Regions from separate parts of the Streptomyces sp. NPDC000983 genome, predicted to be linked through region 3. Evidence: riboswitches for the same ligand, from Rfam matches in the RefSeq annotation. Region 3 holds a riboswitch; each other region holds the start of a gene.
The links. A riboswitch is a leader RNA that binds a small molecule or an ion and turns the genes downstream of it on or off. The one in region 3 is predicted to bind cyclic di-AMP.
Positions count from the first base shown of each region.

Region 1: linked by a shared signal. The riboswitch ahead of ABT296_RS20190 (C40 family peptidase) and the one ahead of ABT296_RS24105 (M23 family metallopeptidase) in region 3 are both predicted to bind cyclic di-AMP.
Region 2: linked by a shared signal. The riboswitch ahead of ABT296_RS31800 (transglycosylase SLT domain-containing protein) and the one ahead of ABT296_RS24105 (M23 family metallopeptidase) in region 3 are both predicted to bind cyclic di-AMP.
Region 4: linked by a shared signal. The riboswitch ahead of ABT296_RS25260 (C40 family peptidase) and the one ahead of ABT296_RS24105 (M23 family metallopeptidase) in region 3 are both predicted to bind cyclic di-AMP.

Region 1 covers NZ_JBEPBM010000016.1:116,658-121,197, reverse strand. Annotated here, with positions in the region: gene ABT296_RS20205 (urease subunit alpha) at 1-326, opposite strand, end outside; gene ABT296_RS20200 (urease subunit beta) at 319-630, opposite strand; gene ABT296_RS20195 (urease subunit gamma) at 642-944, opposite strand; cyclic di-AMP (ydaO/yuaA leader) riboswitch at 1,673-1,798, shown strand; gene ABT296_RS20190 (C40 family peptidase) at 1,802-2,275, shown strand; gene ABT296_RS20185 (LysE family translocator) at 2,331-2,969, opposite strand; gene ABT296_RS20180 (LysR family transcriptional regulator) at 3,075-3,998, shown strand; gene ABT296_RS20175 (ATP-binding protein) at 3,970-4,428, opposite strand.
Region 2 covers NZ_JBEPBM010000039.1:44,033-48,572, reverse strand. Annotated here, with positions in the region: gene ABT296_RS31805 (polyprenyl synthetase family protein) at 1-779, opposite strand, end outside; cyclic di-AMP (ydaO/yuaA leader) riboswitch at 1,398-1,594, shown strand; gene ABT296_RS31800 (transglycosylase SLT domain-containing protein) at 1,598-2,068, shown strand; gene ABT296_RS31795 (HAD family hydrolase) at 2,147-2,953, opposite strand; gene ABT296_RS31790 (hypothetical protein) at 3,137-3,757, shown strand; gene fahA (fumarylacetoacetase) at 3,858-4,540, shown strand, end outside.
Region 3 covers NZ_JBEPBM010000022.1:12,471-17,010, reverse strand. Annotated here, with positions in the region: gene ABT296_RS24115 (M16 family metallopeptidase) at 1-791, shown strand, start outside; gene ABT296_RS24110 (M16 family metallopeptidase) at 788-2,176, shown strand; cyclic di-AMP (ydaO/yuaA leader) riboswitch at 2,391-2,551, shown strand; gene ABT296_RS24105 (M23 family metallopeptidase) at 2,564-3,328, shown strand; gene ABT296_RS24100 (GntR family transcriptional regulator) at 3,517-4,212, shown strand; gene ABT296_RS24095 (HPr family phosphocarrier protein) at 4,350-4,540, opposite strand, start outside.
Region 4 covers NZ_JBEPBM010000024.1:16,752-21,291, forward strand. Annotated here, with positions in the region: gene pcrA (DNA helicase PcrA) at 1-1,423, opposite strand, end outside; cyclic di-AMP (ydaO/yuaA leader) riboswitch at 1,979-2,149, shown strand; gene ABT296_RS25260 (C40 family peptidase) at 2,158-3,348, shown strand; gene ABT296_RS25265 (tellurite resistance/C4-dicarboxylate transporter family protein) at 3,563-4,540, shown strand, end outside.

The DNA.
Region 1 (4,540 bases), on a different contig from region 3:
GTGTCGGGGTTGCCGGCCTTGCCGATTCCGGTGATCCGGCCGTCCCGTATGCCGACGTCGGCCTTGACGACGCCCCAGTGGTCGATGACCACCACTCCGGTGACGACGGTGTCCGGGGTGCCGTCTGCGCGCGTAGCGCGCGACTGGCCCATGGACTCCCGGATGACCTTGCCGCCGCCGAAGACGGCCTCGTCCCCGGCGAGTCCGGGGCCGCCGCAGCGGTCCTCCTCGATCTCGACGAGCAGGTCGGTGTCGGCGAGCCGGATGCGGTCGCCGGTCGTCGGGCCGAACAGGTCGGCGTAGGCGGCACGCGAGATCTCAGGCATCGAGGGCACCTCCGGTCTCCCCGCGCAGTCCGGGCACGACGCGGGCGCCGGCCAGCGGGACGAGTTCGACGTCGACGGGGATTCCGGGCTCGAAGCGCACGGCGGTGCCGGCGGCGATGTTGAGCCGCCGGCCGCGGGCGGCGGCGCGGTCGAACTCCAGTCCGGGGTTGGCCTCGGCGAAGTGGTAGTGGGAGCCGACCTGGACGGGGCGGTCGGCGGCGTTGAGCACGGTCAGCCGGGTGATCTCACGGCCTTCGTTGTACACAATGGGCCCGTCCGCGAAGAGGACCTCTCCGGGAATCATCGACAGCCCCCTCAGACGATCGGGTCGTGGACGGTGACGAGCTTGGTGCCGTCGGGGAAGGTGGCCTCGACCTGGACGTCGTGGATCATCTCCGGGATGCCCTCCATGACGTCGTCGCGGGTGAGCAGCTTGCGTCCGGAGGCCATGAGCTCGGCGACCGTGCGGCCGTCGCGCGCGCCTTCGAGGATGTGCGAGGTGATGAGGGCGACCGCCTCGGGGTGATTGAGCCTCACCCCGCGGGCCCGGCGCTTCTCGGCGACGTCGGCCGCCACATGGATCAGCAGCCTCTCCTGCTCGTGCGGGGTCAGTTGCACGTCTCACCTCACAGTCCTCGCTCCGGACCGTGCGGGGCCCGGCGGCCGCGGCCACGGGCAAAGTGCCTGGTGGCGTGGAGGGAGGCTAGTTGGAGCGGGTTTCGTGCACGTTAACCGTGCCGTGACCGGAACGGGGCGCCTCCGGCCCCTCCGCGAGCCTTCGCAGGGGCCGGGCGCGGCGAGGCGGGCGAGCAGGGCGCCCCGGGGCGGGAACTGACGTTCGGTCACCCCTCACCGGCGCGCGCGCCGCGCGGGTCGTACGGTCGGCGCGGCGCGGCTCGCGCCACGCTTCCCCCGCGCTCGGACAGTTGACGCAGGTGAGCGGTGTCCGGCCGTCGGGGCGCGGCGCCGGGGCGTCCGGGCCGAAGCCGAAACGGACCAAACGGGGTACCCCCTTTCAGCGTAGGGGCGGCTCCTTTTGTCGACCCGTCAGAGTTGCGCGAAGTACGTGGTCTCACCACCTCATGGAGCGTTCCGTCCCTGGTCCGGGCATCCTCAGCCACCTCGACGATCATTCGAACGGAGCACCGTCCACCCGAACGGGTGAGTGGTGACTAACACCACAAATCCCCGGTTCCATTGGGATTTTCGGACATCGGTGAGCCAAGATCCCTGACTGACGACAAGCCCCCGCCACCGCGGCGGGGCGGTCCGGGCGGACGCCGAGTCCTGCCGCCGCCCGGATGACCGGTCGACAGGAGTGGATCGGCAGGAGTGGAGGACCCGAGCACGACGGGTCGCCGGCGCGGAGGTTCGCGTCGAGCAGCCCTTGGGGTGAAGCCGCATCGCGGCCGGGCAACTTCGCCAGCCCGAATCCGACAGGTCATCCTTCACAGGCGGCTGACGAAGGGTTGCGCATGACTGCGCTCAATCGTGTCCCGTCGCTGATGGTCCGGGCCGGTACGGCCTCGGCCCTCACCATCGCCGCCATGGGCGGCTCGATCGTGGCCCCCGGCCTCTCCGCCGAAGCGGAGGCGGCCACCCCGGCGACGAAGGCACTCCAGGTCGCGGCCTCCAAGAAGGGCTCCCCGTACAAGTGGGGCGCCACCGGACCGCACCGCTTCGACTGCTCCGGGCTCACGCTGTACGCGTTCAAGAAGGCGGGCAAGAAGCTGCCCCGCACCGCGGCCCAGCAGTACAACAAGACCCGCCACATCTCCGCGGGCAGCCGCAAGGCGGGTGACCTCGTGTTCTTCCACTCGGGGTCGAACATCTACCACGTCGGCATCTACGCCGGGAAGGGCAAGCTCTGGCACTCCCCGAAGACCGGTGACGTGGTGAGGCTGCAGAAGATCTGGACCAGGAGCGTCTGGTACGGCCGGGTGAGCTGACCCGGCGCCCCGAGGGGCGGCGGCGTCCCTGACTCGCCGCCGCCCCGACGGGGCCTCAGAACGCCGCCTCCAGCAGCAGGACGGCGCCGAGGACCGTCAGCGCGGTGCCGGTGACGCCCTCGACGAGCCGGGCGGCCCGCGGCCTGCGCAGCCACCGGCCGAGGCGGTCCACGAGCAGGGCGACGGCCGGGAACCACAGCAGGGCCAGCACCACCACGATCAGCGCCAGCAGGAGCGTGCGGGGCAGCACCGGGGCACCCGCGGGCACGAACTGGGGCAGCAGGCTGAGGAACGTGATCGGCGCCTTGGGGTTGAGGGCGTTGGTGACGAACCCCTGCCGCAGCGGACGCGCGGCACCGGCCGCCTGCGCGGGCGCTTCCCCTGGCACTTCCCCGGCCTCTGCGCTCCGGGGTCGGCGCAGCCCGAGCAGGGTGCGCGCGCCGAGGTACAGCACATAGCCGCCGCCCAGCACCTGGAGCGTGCGGAACAGGGCCGGAACCGCGGTCAGCACGGCGGCGACGCCGGCGACCGCCAGCGCCGTGTGCAGGAGCAGTCCGCCCGCGATGCCGAGCGCGCAGGCGATCCCGGCCCGGCGCGAGACCAGGGCGTTGCGTACGACGACGGTGAAGTCGGCCCCGGGCATGGCGACCATGCCAGCGGCGACCCCGGTGAAGGCGAGCAGCTGTGCGTCCATGGGACCAGCCTGCCGCCGTACGGGCTTCAGCAGGTATTTCGAATAGCCTGGGTCTGCCTTAAGCATTGCTTTGGGCTGTCGCTCCTTCCAGGCAGGTGTCCCGGCATGTACGACCCCACGCGGCTGGCGGCGCTGGTCGCGGTCGCCGAGTCCGGTTCGATCACCCGGGCCGCCGAGCGGCTCGGCTACACCCCGCCGGCGCTCTCCCAGCAGCTGGCCAAGCTGGAGCGGGAGGCGGGCACGGCGCTGCTCGTCCGGCACCATCGCGGGGCCCGGCTCACCGGGGCGGGCGAGCTGCTGGTGGCGCGGGCCCGCCGGGTGCTCGACGAGCTGGAGCGGGCCCGGCACGAGCTGGCCCGGCTCACCGGTCTGACCGGGGGCACACTGCGGCTGGGCACCTTCCAGACCGCCGGTGTCCATCTGCTGCCGCCGGTGCTCAGCGCCTTCCGCCGCGCCCACCCGGACGTGGAGCTGACCGTCACGAACCATGAACCGCCCGGCGGGGTCGCCGCGGTGGCCGCCGGTGAGATCGATCTGGCGCTGACGCACACCTACGAGCCCGCGGAGCCGGTGCCGGTGCCCTCGTCGGTGGTCCTGGAACCGGTGCTGGTGGAGGAGCTGGTCCTGGTGACCGCGCCGGGCCATGTGCTGGCCGAAAAGACCTCGCGGCTGCCGCTGAGCGAGCTGGCCGGGCAGCCGTTGATCAGCATGGCGCCGGACCATCCGGCCCGGCGGGGCGTGGAGGAGGTGTTGGCCCGGGCGGGGGCCACGCCGTCGGTGCTGGTGGAGACCCCGGTGTACGCGCTGGTGTGCGCTCTGGTCAGCGCGGGGCTGGGGGTCGGGGTGGTGCCGGAGATGGTGGCGCGGACCGCCGTCACCCCGGTGGGGACGCGGGCGCTGGAGGGGGGAGGACTGCGCCGTACGATCTCGGTCGCCCGGCGCTCGGGCGGCACGACACCCGCCGTGGACGCGTTCGGGGCGTTGCTGCGGGGCGCGTTCGCTAAGGCTCCTGGTGGACCGCGGTGGTGACCTGTTGGGCCGGTACGGTCCAGGGGAGTTCGATGGAGACCGTCTTGCCGCCCTCCCGGGTCGGCCTGACTCTGAGCCGGCCGCCGCACTCGGCGGTCAGCCAGCGGATGATCACCAGTCCGCGGCCGTTGTCCTGCTGCACGGCGGCCGGCAGGCGTTTGGGGAAGCGGGGGTGGCTGTCGGTGACCCCGATGCGCAGTTGTTCGTCCTGGTGCAGCTCGATGTCGACCGTGAAGGTGGGTGACTGCCCCAGGGTGTGCTGCACGGCGTTGGTGGCCAGTTCGGAGACGATGAGCCGGATGGTGTCGGCCGCGTCCGTGTCGGAGGGCAGCCCCCATTCCGCGAGGGTGCCGAGCACGTAGCCGCGGGCGGCGGAGACCGAGGCGGGATCGCTCGGCAGAGTGACGGATGCTTCCAGATGGTCTGCCATGGCGACGTCGTCCCTTTCCCACGGGACCGTAGTCCGACACGGAGCGGATGGTTCGAGTACGGTCCCGGACTGGTGCTTCTTCGCCAGACTGCCATTACCGCGCCGGTCACGG
Region 2 (4,540 bases), on a different contig from region 3:
CCCAGCCGCTCCGCCCGCTCGCGCAGCCGCAGCACCGGCAGCGTCGCGATGCCCTCGCGCAGGTCCGTGCCCGGGGTCTTGCCGGACTCGTGCGAGTCGGAGGCGATGTCCAGCACGTCGTCGGCGAGCTGGAAGGCGACCCCGAGCCGCTCGCCGTACTGCGTGAGCACGTCCACGACCGTCTCGTCGGCGCCCGACATCATGGCGCCGAAGCGGCAGGACACGGCCACCAGCGAGCCCGTCTTGCCGGCCAGCACGTCGAGGTAGTGGCCGACCGGGTCGCGCCCGTCCTGCGGACCCGCCGTCTCCAGGATCTGCCCGGTGACCAGCCGCTCGAACGCCTCGGCCTGCACCCGGACGGCCTCCGGCCCGAGGTCGGCGAGGATGTGCGAGGCGCGGGCGAAGAGGAAGTCACCCGTCAGGACGGCGACCGAGTTGCCCCAGCGGGTGTTCGCGCTGTCCACCCCGCGCCGGACGTCGGCCTCGTCCATCACGTCGTCGTGGTACAGCGTCGCCAGGTGGGTCAGCTCCACCACCACGGCGGACGGCACGATCCCCGGCGCGTACGGGTCACCGAACTGCGCCGCGAGCATCACGAGCAGCGGGCGGAACCGCTTCCCGCCCGCGCGCACGAGATGCTGGGCGGCCTCGGTGATGAAGGGGACCTCGCTCTTGGTGGCCTCGAGCAGTCCCTCCTCGACAGCCGCCATCCCGGCCTGGACATCGGCTTCCAGAGCCTGGTCCCGCACGCTCAGCCCGAACGGCCCGACGACGGTCACGAGGGGTCTCCTGTCTGCTGGTGTCTACTGGCGATTACGCGGTTTGTCGATAGGTCGCTGCCTTCACTCCAAGTCAGCGTATCCGGTCAGGTTTCGATCACCGATGCCGCCCGCCGGTCCACGACAGGCTGTATCGGATCATGGCGACCATGTTTTTTGATCACCTGATAAGACCTGCTATCGATCGACTTAGGTGCATGTAGTGGATTTCGTCCGGAATGGCGCTGTATCGACGCACCCTCCGGAGCACCCCCGCCGTCACTCCCACCCCGGCCCACACCCACGCTCACACCCCCGCCCGCGTGACCGCCCATGCGACCGCCCGCCCGACCGCGGCACCCATCACGAACAGACAGACAATAAAGCCCCATTGGCCCTATTGCCCGATTTGCCACCTCTTGCGCTCACGCGTGACTTGACTCACGCAGATCTCTCCACGGCCCCTTCACGGGATCACGCCGAAACGCGCACCCCGCTTGCGAGTTGGGCATTGGCGATAGCAAACGATCAATCACCGCACACCCCCCACTGAAGATCAAACCTCTGGATATGTGAATCCGCTACTTGTTTCGGACATGTGCTCTCGCATACGTTCCCGGCCTGTCGGGCGGACGCCGAATCCTGCCGCCGCCCGATTCCACCGATTTTTCTTCGTACGGCAGGAGCGGGGGACCCACAGGTACGCCGCCGGACCGGACGTCCTCGGACGCGCCGGAACGGCTCGGGGTGCAGTCGCGTTTCCCATCGTGGTGCGCGGCCGGGCAGCTCCCGCCCGAACCCGACAGCTCACCTCGCAGGCGCCGGAGAGGAACCTCGTCATGTCTGCTGCCGTCCAGCGCCGCACCCGTATCGCCCGCAAGCTCGCCGTCATCGGCACCGGAGCCGCCGTACTGGCGCTCCCGCTCATCGGCTCCACCACCGCCTCGGCGGCCACCCCGACCGTGACCACGGCCACCTCGCTCGGGTACACCAACAACCTCGACGGCTGGATCCGCGCGTCCCTCCAGGTCATGGCGCAGAACGGCATCCCCGGCAGCTACAACGGCATCTACCGCAACATCATGCGGGAGTCCTCGGGCAACCAGTACGCGATCAACAACTGGGACTCCAACGCCGCCGCCGGCATCCCCTCCAAGGGCCTGCTCCAGGTGATCGACCCGACCTTCCGGGCCTACCACGTGGCCGGTACCTCGTGGGACTCGTACGACCCGGTCGCGAACATCACCGCCGCCTGCAACTACGCCGCCCAGCGGTACGGCTCGATCGACAACGTCTTCGGCGCGTACTGACGGCCCCTCCGGGCGCGTACGGACAGTCGCCCCCGGCCCGCACCGACTGTCGCCCCGGGTCCGTGCCGACAGCAGGTCCTAGGGGAAGAGTCTTTCGAGGACGACGGCGATGCCGTCGTCCTCGTTCGACGTGGTGATCTCGTCGGCCACCGCCTTGAGTTCGGGGTGGGCGTTGGCCATCGCGACCCCGTGGGCCGCCCAGTCGAACATGGGGATGTCGTTGGGCATGTCACCGAAGGCGATGGTCTGCGCCGGTCCCAGACCGAGGTGTTCGGCGGCCAGCGCCAGGCCCGTCGCCTTGGTGATGCCGCACGGCTGGAGTTCGACGGTCCCGGGGCCCGACATCGTGACGGTCGCCAGCGACCCCACCACCGAGCGCGCCGTCGACGCCAACTGGTCGTCGGACAGCTCGGGATGGCGCAGCAGCACCTTGCTGATCGGCTCGCACCACAGGTCGTCCCGGCGGCCGACCCGCACCGCGGGCAGGGTGGGGTGCGGCATCAGATAGCCGGGCTCGATCAGCGTCAGCCCGTCGACGCCGTCCTGGTCGACGGCCGCGTAGACCTGTCCCACCTCGGCCTCGATCTTGCCGAGCGCGGTCTCCGCCAACTCCCGGTCCAGGGTGACCGACCACAGCAGACGGTCCGCGCCGGCGTCGTACACCTGCGCGCCCTGCCCGCACACCGCGAGCCCCCCACTGCCCAGGTCGTCCAGGAGCGGCCGGACCCGAGGCGCCGGGCGGCCGGTCACCACCAAGTGCCGTGCGCCGTACTCCGCCACCCGCGCGAGCGCGGCGTACGACCGGTCGGAGAGCGTGTCGTCGCCCCGGAGCAGCGTGCCGTCCAGGTCGGTGGCGATCAGTGAATACGCGAGAGGTGCGGCCATGATCAGAGAATACGGACAGGACGCGCCCCCGACTCAGCCCGGACCGGACGCCCCCGGCGTCCGGCACCGCCGCGCACGCCCCCGCCAACTCCCTTGCCCCTCTCGGGCTTTCGTCCGGGACGGGGTACGGACGGGGCCCGTGATGCAATGAAGGTCACACGGCGACCGACGGGGGCGAATGGCGTGACGGACCTGAGTGCGGACTTCACCGCCCATCTGCGGCACGCGGCCGCTCACATCCTGGAGCGCTTCCCCGCGGAACTGCGGCCCGAGATCTACGCGCTCTCCTTCCGTATCTGGCGCGTCGACTACGACTACCGGCGCCCCTACGTCGCCATCGGCTACAACACCGAGAGCCAGTACGAGCGGGAGCGCGCGCCGGACGATCCCGGCGAGGCCCGCTGGAACTACGCCTACTGGCTCCTCGACGGCTTCGAGACCCTCGGCAACGTGCCCGAGGACCCGGTCGGCGGCCCGCTGTACGAGGCCGAGGTCAGGCAGCTCGGCCTCTGGCACGAGGAGGACTCGGACGACGATGCCGCGGACGACGATGCCGCGGATGCGGACGATGAGGACACGAGCGAGCTGCTCATCGAGCACTTCTACGACGCCTGTATCGCCCTCGCCCGGCACCTCCACGACAGTGGGCGGATCGAGAAGGTCTTCGGCCGTCCGCTGCCCGTGATCGTCTTCGACATGGACAACGCCGGCTGGGAGGTCGAGGCCACCGAGGCGGCCAACCCGCCCGGGCTGATCGAGGGCTTCCTGGAGTGGCAGCGGTCGGCCGGTCACTTCGGCGACTGATCGCGCCGCACCGTCCGCACTGCCCAAGACGGCTGGGGCACCCGTAACGTGGGCGGCGACGACACGGACCCGTGGCACGCACGAGAGTGAGGCAGCACCCATGCCCCCCTTTGATGTCCCCGAGGGCGACCCCTTCGGCACGCACAACCTTCCCTACGGCGTCTTCTCCGTCCCCGGCGACGACAGCGGACGGCGGGTCGGCGTACGGCTCGGCGATCATGTCCTCGACGCGGGCGCGGCGGCGCTGGCACTGGGCTCCCCCTACGCCTCCCTGCTGGCCCGGCCCACGCTCGGCGCGCTGCTGGCCGCCGGCCGCACCGCCTGGTCGGACGTGCGCCGCGCGCTGACTGCCTGGGTCACGGTCCCGTCCCACCGGGAGACCATCGAACCCCTGTTCCATCCGCTCTCGACGGTGACCCTGCACCTCCCCTTCGAGGTCGCGGACTACGTCGACTTCTACGCGTCCGAGAACCACGCCCGCAACGTGGGCCGGATGTTCCGCCCGGACGCGGAGGACTCCCTCACCCCGAACTGGAAGCACCTCCCGATCGGCTACCACGGCCGCTCCGGCACGGTCGTGGTCTCCGGCACGGACGTCGTACGGCCGTCCGGCCAGCGCAAGGCCCCCGCCGACGCCGCCCCGGTCTTCGGCCCCTCGGTCCGCCTGGACATCGAGGCGGAGGTCGGCTTCGTGGTGGGCATGCCGTCCGCGATGGGCAGCCCGGTCGCGCTCGCCGACTTCCGTGAGCACGTCTTCGGCCTGTGCCTGCTCAACGACTGGTC
Region 3 (4,540 bases):
ACAACGCCGTGCTCTCGGTCGTCGGCGACATCGACCCCGAGCGGACGCTCGCCTGGATCGAGCGGTACTTCGGCTCCATCCCCGCCCACGACGGCAAGCCGGCCCCGCGCGACGGCTCGCTGCCGGAGACCATGGGCGAGCAGCTGCGCGAGGTCGTCGAGGAGGAGGTCCCGGCGCGGGCGCTGATGGGCGCCTACCGCCTCCCGCACGACGGCACGCGCGCGTGCGACGCGGCCGACCTCGCCCTGACCGTCCTCGGCGGCGGCGAGTCCTCCCGCCTCTACAACCGCCTCGTCCGCCGCGACCGTACGGCCGTGGCCGCCGGGTTCGGCCTGCTGCGGCTGGCCGGGGCGCCCTCGCTGGGCTGGCTGGACGTGAAGACCTCCGGCGACGTCGAGGTGCCCGTCATCGAGGCCGCCATCGACGAGGAGCTCGCCCGGTTCGCCGAGGAGGGCCCCACGGCGGAGGAAATGGAGCGCGCCCAGGCCCAGTTGGAGCGCGAGTGGCTGGACCGGCTCGGCACCGTCGCGGGCCGCGCCGACGAACTCTGCCGCTACGCCGTGCTGTTCGGCGACCCGCAGCTCGCCCTCACCGCCGTCACACGCGTGCTGGAGGTGACGGCCGAGGAGGTCCGGGAGGTCGCCCAGGCCCGTCTGCGCCCCGACAACCGCGCGGTGCTCGTCTACGAGCCGACCGTCCCCACCGACACCGTGCCGGACGCGGACGCCGAGGACGTGGAGTCCGCGGCCACCGTGGAAGCAAGCGACGACAACGAGGAGACGGCCAAGTGACCGAGCTCGCCCCCATGGACTTCCATCCCCAGCCCCAGGCGGGTGAGCCGAAGGTCTGGGCCTTCCCCGCCCCCACCCGCGGGACCCTCGACAACGGTCTGACCGTCCTGCGCTGCCACCGCCCCGGCCAGCAGGTCGTCGCCGTCGAGGTGATGCTGGACGCCCCCCTGGACGCCGAGCCGGCCGGTCTGGACGGCGTCGCCACGATCATGGCGCGCGCCTTCTCCGAGGGCACCGACAAGCACACGGCCGAGGAGTTCGCCGCCGAGCTGGAGCGCTGCGGCGCCACCCTCGACGCGCACGCCGACCACCCCGGTGTGCGCATCTCCCTCGAAGTGCCGGCCTCCCGGCTGCCCAAGGCGCTCGGCCTGGTCGCCGACGCCCTCAGGGCGCCCGCGTTCGCCGACAGCGAGGTCGAACGCCTGGTGCGCAACCGCCTCGACGAGATCCCGCACGAGCTGGCCAACCCCTCCCGGCGCGCCGCCAAGGAGCTGTCCCGGCAGCTCTTCCCGGCGACCGCGCGCATGTCCCGCCCGCGCCAGGGCACCGAGGAGACCGTCGAGGCCATCGACTCGGCGGCCGTACGCGCCTTCTACGAGCGGCACGTCCGCCCCGCCACGGCCACCGCGGTGGTCGTCGGCGACCTCACCGGCATCGACCTCGACGCGCTGCTCGACGACACCCTCGGCTCCTGGACCGGCTCCGCGGCCGAGCCGCGTCCGGTGCCCCCGGTCACCGCCGACGACACCGGCCGCGTCGTCATCGTGGACCGTCCCGGCGCCGTCCAGACGCAGTTGCTGATCGGCCGCGTCGGACCCGACCGGCACGATGGGGTGTGGCCCGCGCAGGTGCTCGGCACGTACTGCCTCGGCGGCACCCTCACCTCCCGCCTCGACCGCGTCCTGCGCGAGGAGAAGGGCTACACCTACGGCGTGCGCGCCTTCGGGCAGGTGCTGCGCTCCGCCCCGGACGGCACCGGGGCGTCGATGCTCGCCATCAGCGGCTCCATCGACACGCCCAACACCGGACCCGCCCTGCAGGACCTGTGGACGGTGCTGCGCACGCTCGCCGAGGGCGGACTCACCGACGCCGAGCGGGACATCGCCGTGCAGAACCTCGTCGGCGTGGCGCCGCTGAAGTTCGAGACGGCCGCCTCCGTGGCCAACACCCTGGCCGACCAGGTCGAGCAGCACCTGCCCGACGACTTCCAGGCCACGCTGTACCGCCGGCTCGCCGAGACCGGCACCGTGGAGGCCACCGCGGCGGTCGTCAACGCCTTCCCGGTGGACCGTCTGGTGACCGTTCTGGTCGGCGACGCGGCCCAGATCAAGAAGGCCGTCGAGGAGCTCGGCATCGGTGAAGTCACCGTCGTGACGGCCGAGTAGGGACCTCCTCGGATGTGAAGGCGCGGCGACGCGCGCGTGGGGCCCTGGTGACGAAAGCGCCACCAGGGCCCCTTTATGTCCGAATTGAGGGAGAGGCTGCCTGTCTGGCCTGTGGCATGCGCTACAAAAGCCCCGATCCGTTTGAGGATTGAAAGTCGCCCCGCTTAGCGTCGTCCGGGCTGTCCGTCAGGCAGTGCGCCGCGACCGCGGCACCGGACAGTCATCGCCGAGTCCCCACGGCGCGAGCCAGGGGAGCCGGGGACCCACGCAGTCCCTGGGGTGAATCGGACGCCCGCGCTCACGCGAGGGGGTCCGTAGGAGACCTTCCTGCTCCGAACCCGTCAGCTAACCCGGTAGGCGAGAGGGAAGGAAAGGACCACCTACTTGATGGCGTTCACCCGCGCCACCGGGAAGCACCGTCGTCCCGGCCGGATGCAGCGCACCACCGTCCGCGCGGCGGGAGTGGCGGCGCTCGCCACCACCGGCGTCGTCGGCACCCTGGCCGCTCCGGCGCTCGCCGCCGAACCGGCCGCCGAACAGACCGGACTCACCCCGGTGATCACCATCGGCGACTCGGTCGCCGAGCAGATCGACGCCCAGGCCGCCGCCCAGCAGCAGGCGGCCGTCGAGGCGGAGGCCCGGCAGCAGGCCGAGGAGGCCGCGCGCGAGCGGGCCGCCGAGGCGGCCAAGGAGGCCCGGGCGGCCAAGGAGCGCGCCGCCCGCGAGGCCGAGCGCAAGCGCCTCAACACCTTCGTCTCCCCGATCTCGGGCTCCTACGTCTCCACCGGCTACAAGGCCGGCGGAGCGGTCTGGTCCTCCGGCAGCCACACCGGCGTCGACTTCCACGCCTCCAGCGGCACCGCCGTCCGCTCGGTCGGCACCGGCACCGTCGTCGAGGCCGGCTGGGGCGGGGCGTACGGCAACCAGATCGTCATCAAGATGCACGACGGCACGTACACCCAGTACGGTCACCTGTCGTCCATCGGGGTCTCGGTCGGCCAGTCCGTCACCCCCGGCCAGCAGATCGGCCTCTCCGGCGCCACCGGCAACGTCACCGGCGCGCACCTGCACTTCGAGGCCCGTACGAGCATGGAGTACGGCTCGGACCTCGACCCCGTCGCCTATCTGCGCGCGCACGGTGTGAACGTCTGACGCCACCCGCGCCCGCATCCCGTGACCCCGGCTCCCCGAGCCGGGGTTTTCGGCGTTTCGGGGACATCGCTGTCCAAAAAATATCCATGAAATCGGACCCCCCTTCGGAAATTCCGGCTCATTGCAATAGAGTCACTGAACACACGTCAGTCGTCGACGTTTCACGGGGATTAAAGCGGAGGTCGGTCATGCGTGTTCCGGCGCATTCGGTATGCACGGCGATCCGGGACGACATCGTCGCCGGTGTCTACGAGCGCGGCGGCCGGCTCACCGAGGAACTGCTGGCCCGCCGCTACGGCGTCTCGCGCGTCCCCGTCCGGGAGGCCCTGCGCACGCTGGAGGCGGAGGGGTTCGTGGTGACCCGGCGGCACGCGGGCGCGTGCGTCGCGGAACCGACCGAGCAGGAGGCCGCCGACCTGCTGGAGATGCGCACCCTGCTGGAGCCGCTCGGCGCCGCCCGGGCCGCCCAGCGGCGCACCGAGGCCCATCTGAAGGTGCTGCGCGGCCTGGTGCGGCTGGGGCAGGAGCGGGCCAGGCGGGGCAACAGCGAGGATCTGCGCTCCCTGGGCGGCTGGTTCCACGAGACGCTCGCACAGGCCTCCGGCAGCCCCGCGCTGACCTCGGTGCTGACCCAGCTGCGGCACAAGATCGCCTGGATGTACTCGGTGGAGGCGTCGGCCGGGCCGGTGGACGCCTGGGCCGAGCACGGGGCGATCGTGGACGCGGTCGCGCGCGGCGACAGCGAGCGCGCGCGGGCGATCACGGCGGTGCACGTGGAGCGCTCCAGCGGCACGCACCGGCTGCGGTTCCCCGCGGGCGGCGAGCGGCCCGACCGTGTGAGGAATTCGCAACATCCCGTAAACATGCCGAGCCTGCGTCATTAACATGCACGCCGTATACAAAGAGCAGGTAATTCGCGGGGGATTATTTCCGCTGCCCTTGAACGGGAAATGCGAAGGGCCCGGCCGATAATTCGGACGAGCCCTTCGTGGAAGCGGGGAGTGCCGCGACCGGTATTGCCTCAGACGGTCTCGGGGAGTTCCTCGAGGCCCTCGGCGACCACCTTCGCCAGACGGTCGAGGGCGGCGTCCGCGCCCTCGGCGTCGGAGGCGAGCACGATCTCCTCGCCGCCCTGGGCGCCCAGGCCCAGGACCGCCAGCATGGAGGCCGCGTTGACGGGGTTGCCGCCGGCCTTGGCGATCGTCACCGGGA
Region 4 (4,540 bases), on a different contig from region 3:
GGTAGGCCAGGACGTCCCGGACCTCCTTGCGCTCGTAGAAGCGGACCCCGCCGACGACCTTGTAGGGCAGGCCGACGCGGATGAAGACCTCTTCGAAGACCCGGGACTGGGCGTTGGTGCGGTAGAAGACGGCGACGTCGCCGGCCTTGGCGTCGCCTCCGTCGGTCAGTCGGTCTATCTCGTCGGCGACGAACTGGGCCTCGTCGTGCTCGGTGTCGGCGACGTAGCCGGTGATGCGCGCGCCCGAACCCGCGTTGGTCCACAGGTTCTTGGGGCGGCGGGACTCGTTGCGCTCGATGACGGCGTTGGCGGCGGAGAGGATCGTCTGGGTGGAGCGGTAGTTCTGCTCCAGCAGGATCGTCGTCGCGTCCGGGTAGTCCTCCTCGAACTGGAGGATGTTGCGGATGGTCGCGCCGCGGAAGGCGTAGATCGACTGGTCGGCGTCGCCCACCACGCACAGTTCGGCGGGCGGCAGGTCGTACTCGCCGGGCGGTGCGTCGACGGGGTGCTCGCCGGTCCCGACGAGTTCGCGCACCAGGGCGTACTGGGCGTGGTTGGTGTCCTGGTACTCGTCCACGAGGACGTGCCGGAAGCGGCGGCGGTAGTGCTCGGCGACGTCCGGGAAGGCGCGCAGCAGGTTGACCGTGGTCATGATCAGGTCGTCGAAGTCGAGGGCGTTGGCCTCCCGCAGCCTCGACTGGTACATGGCGTACGCCTGCGCGAGGGTCTTCTCGAACCCGTCCGCCGCCCGGGCCGCGAAGTCCTCCTCGTCGATCAGCTCGTTCTTCAGGTTGCTGATCTTGGCGCTGAAGGACTTGGGCGGGAAGCGCTTGGGGTCGAGGTCGAGGTCCCGGCAGACGAGCGCCATGAGCCGCTTGGAGTCGGCGGCGTCGTAGATCGAGAACGACGAGGTGAACCCGAGCCGCTTGCTCTCGCGGCGCAGGATGCGCACGCACGCGCTGTGGAAGGTCATCACCCACATGGCGTTCGCGCGCGGGCCGACGAGCTGCTCGACGCGTTCCTTCATCTCGCCCGCGGCCTTGTTGGTGAAGGTGATCGCGAGGATCTGGCCGGGGTGGACGTCGCGGGCGGCGAGCAGGTGCGCGATGCGGTGGGTCAGGACGCGGGTCTTGCCGGATCCGGCGCCGGCCACGATGAGCAGCGGGGTGTCGGAGTGCACGACGGCCGCGCGCTGGTTCTCGTTGAGCCCCTCGATGAGCGCCGCGGCGTCGAGCGGCGGGCGCGGGGCGCCGTCGCGGTAGTGGGTGTCCCGGTCCGGGGGCACGTCGAACTTCCCGCCGAACAGATCGTCCGGAACCGGCTCCGGAGCGTGATCGTCCTCGGGCGGCGGCGGGGGTTCCTCGTCGTGGGCCCGGGGGCCCTGGAGATCCGCCAGGAAGCTGTCGTCAAAGAGGCTGCTCATCGCTCTCCGAGTCTAGGGTGCCCCACTGACAGCCCGCCGCCGCCCTGGCGAACATCCCTCGATCCAGCGGCCGATGATCTTCCCGGGGCCGGCCGGCGAGGGCTCTCCCGAGGGCTCCCGGCCCGCGACCGCGCCGTCACGTTCCGCGACCGGCCGGGCGAACGGGCGGGCGCCGCAGTCCTGTCGGACGACCCTCGCCGCCCGGCCGGAGTCGGCCGTTCCGACCGGGAACGACCGCTCCCGCAAGCCGTACACACGCCCGAGACGTTCGTCACCTCGCCGCACCGCCACGCCGCACGAGGCCCTCACCCAACGTGACCGCGCGGCGGCGATACGCCGCGGACACCGCCCCGATCCAGCCGGAAAGCACCATTCCGTACGCGATCCGGGCAAGCCGCCGCAGTCCGGTCCGGACCGACCGCACTCCGGGCCGCGCTGACCAAAGGTCACGAAAATGTATCGGGCATATCGCCCATCAACCTTCACAGGGGCCACACGAGTTGGCTACCGTGCCGAGCAGGCCGCACGACCCCCACCGGCGAACGTCGCCGGGCCGCGCGGCCTCCGCCGAGTCCGCTGCCCTTCCACGGCAGCCGAGCCGGGGACCCAACCGACCTTGGGGTGAATCGGCCCAACTCCCTTATAGGGACAGGGCTGTAGGGCAACCCTTCCGAACCACCCGCCCGAACCCGACAGCTAACTCGGTAGGCGGAGCATGGAAGGAGTCGCCTCCCTTGGCGTCGCACCGCAAGTCGCGTCCCGCGGGTACGCGCGTAGCAGGCATACGGACCCCCGCCCTCGCCACGGCCGCCCTCACCTCGGTGGCCCTGCTGTCCCAGACGGCCAACGCCAGCCCGGCCGCGGACGACAAGCCCAGCCTCGAAGAGGTCGAGAAGAAGGTCGACGACCTCTACCGCCAGGCGGAGTCGGCGACCGAGAAGTACAACGCGGCCAAGGAGAAGACGACCAAGCAGCGCAAGCAGGTCGACACGCTCCTGGACGACGTCGCCAAGCGCACCCAGAAGCTCAACGACGCGCGTGAGGAGCTGGGTTCCTTCGCCGCCGCCCAGTACCGCACCGGCGCGGCGGCCCCCAGCACCGCGACGCTCCTGCTGGCCGACTCCCCGCAGGACTACTTCGACCAGACCCAGCTGATGGACCGGATGACCGGCCGTCAGAAGGAGGCGGTCGACGACTACATCACCGAGCAGTCCTCGACGATGGAGAAGCGTCAGGAGGCCGCCGAGAGCCTCCAGACGCTCAGCGAGTCGCAGAGCGACCTGAAGACCGCCAAGTCCACGGTTCAGAAGAAGCTCGCCGACGCGCGCGAGCTGCTCTCGGAGCTGACGGCGGAGGAGAAGGCCCGCCTCGCCGCGATCGAGCGCAAGCGGCAGGAGGAGGCCGCGGCCAAGGCGGCCGAGCTGGCCGAGCAGCAGGCCGCCGAGGAGCAGCGCCGCAAGGAGGCCGAGGAGGCCGCCGCCCAGCAGGAGAGCGGCTCCACCGGCTCGTCCGGCTCCACCGCGACGAGCGGCAGCGAGTCCGGGTCCACGTCGGACTCCTCCTACTCCTCGAAGGCCGAGAAGGCGCTCGCCTTCGCCCGCGCGCAGATCGGCAAGCCGTACGTCTGGGGCGCCACCGGCCCCGACTCCTACGACTGCTCCGGGCTGACCCAGGGCGCCTGGAACGCCGCCGGGATCACCCTGCCCCGCACGACCTACGACCAGGTCAACGCCGGCACCACGGTCTCCCTGGCCAACGCCCGGCCGGGCGACCTCGTCTTCTTCTACGACGACGTCACCCACGTCGGCATCTACATCGGCAACGGCATGATGATCCACGCTCCCAAGCCCGGCACGTACGTGCGCGAGGAGTCGATCTACTACGACGGCGAGGGCTCGATCCACAGCGTCGTACGGCCCGCCTGATCACACCGCACGCGCGCGTGGGGCCCGCCTGATCACACCGTGGGGCCCGCCTTACCGCACCGCACGCGCGCGTGGCCGCCGTCCTCGGGTGAGCGGCACGCGCGCGTGGCCCCCGGTGTCCGGGGAGCCGCCGGTGCCTGCGCCCGCGCGTATTTCGGGGCCCCCGCGCGCGTGGCCCCCGGGGAACGCGCGCCGGGCTCCTTAGCATCGGCGCATGCCCGGCACCCCTGCCCCTCACTCCTTGCGCGCCTGGTGGGCGCAGCGTCCTCCGGCGGCCGGTGCCGCGGTGATGGCCACCGGCATCGTCTCGGTCGGTCTCCATCTGGCCGGCTACGAGGTCCTGTCCCGGATCGCCCTGGCGGTGGCCTGCGCCGCGTGGCTCGCCCTGGCCGCCGACTTCGCCGTACGGCTGGTGCGGTGGCCGCGGCGGTGGCGGCAGGAGGCCGTCACGCCCGGCGCGCTGACCGCCGTCGCGGCGACGACCGTGCTCGGCACCCGCTTCTCCGCCCTCGGCTGGCAGACCCTCGCGGCGGCCCTGCTGGCCCTGTCCGCGCTGCTGTGGCCGGGGCTGCTGTACGCCGTCGTACGGCACTGGCACCGGGGTATGCCCGGCGCGGTGTTCCTGGGCTGCGTGGCCACGCAGGGTCTGGCCGTACTCGGCGCCACGCTCGCCGCCGCGGACACCTCCGCCTGGCTGGCCCATGCCGCGCTCGTACTGTTCTGGCTCGGCCTGGTCCTCTACGCGGTCGCCCTCGGCCGCTTCGATCTGCGCCAGGTGACCGAGGGGCCCGGTGACCACTGGGTCGCGGGCGGGGCGCTGGCCATCTCCGCGCTCGCCGGGTCCAAGCTGATCGCGGCCGACAGTCCGCGGCTGTACCTGTGGAACGTCGACGCCGACGACGTCCTGCACACGGTCACCGGCGGGCTGCTCGCGCTGGACCTGGCCTGGTACGCCGTCCTGCTGGCCGCCGAGTTCGCGCGGCCGCGGACGGGATACGACGTGCGCCGCTGGGCGACCGTGTTCCCACTGGGCATGACGGCGGCGGCGACCCTTTCGGTCGCCGCCGCTCTCGACGTCTCCTGGCTGGAGGGGCCCGGCGAGGTCCTGCTGTGGGTCGCGGTCGCGGTCTGGCTGGTCGTCGCCGTGGGCGCGGTACGGGCGTTCCGGGCCTACACGGGCGAGGGGGCCGGA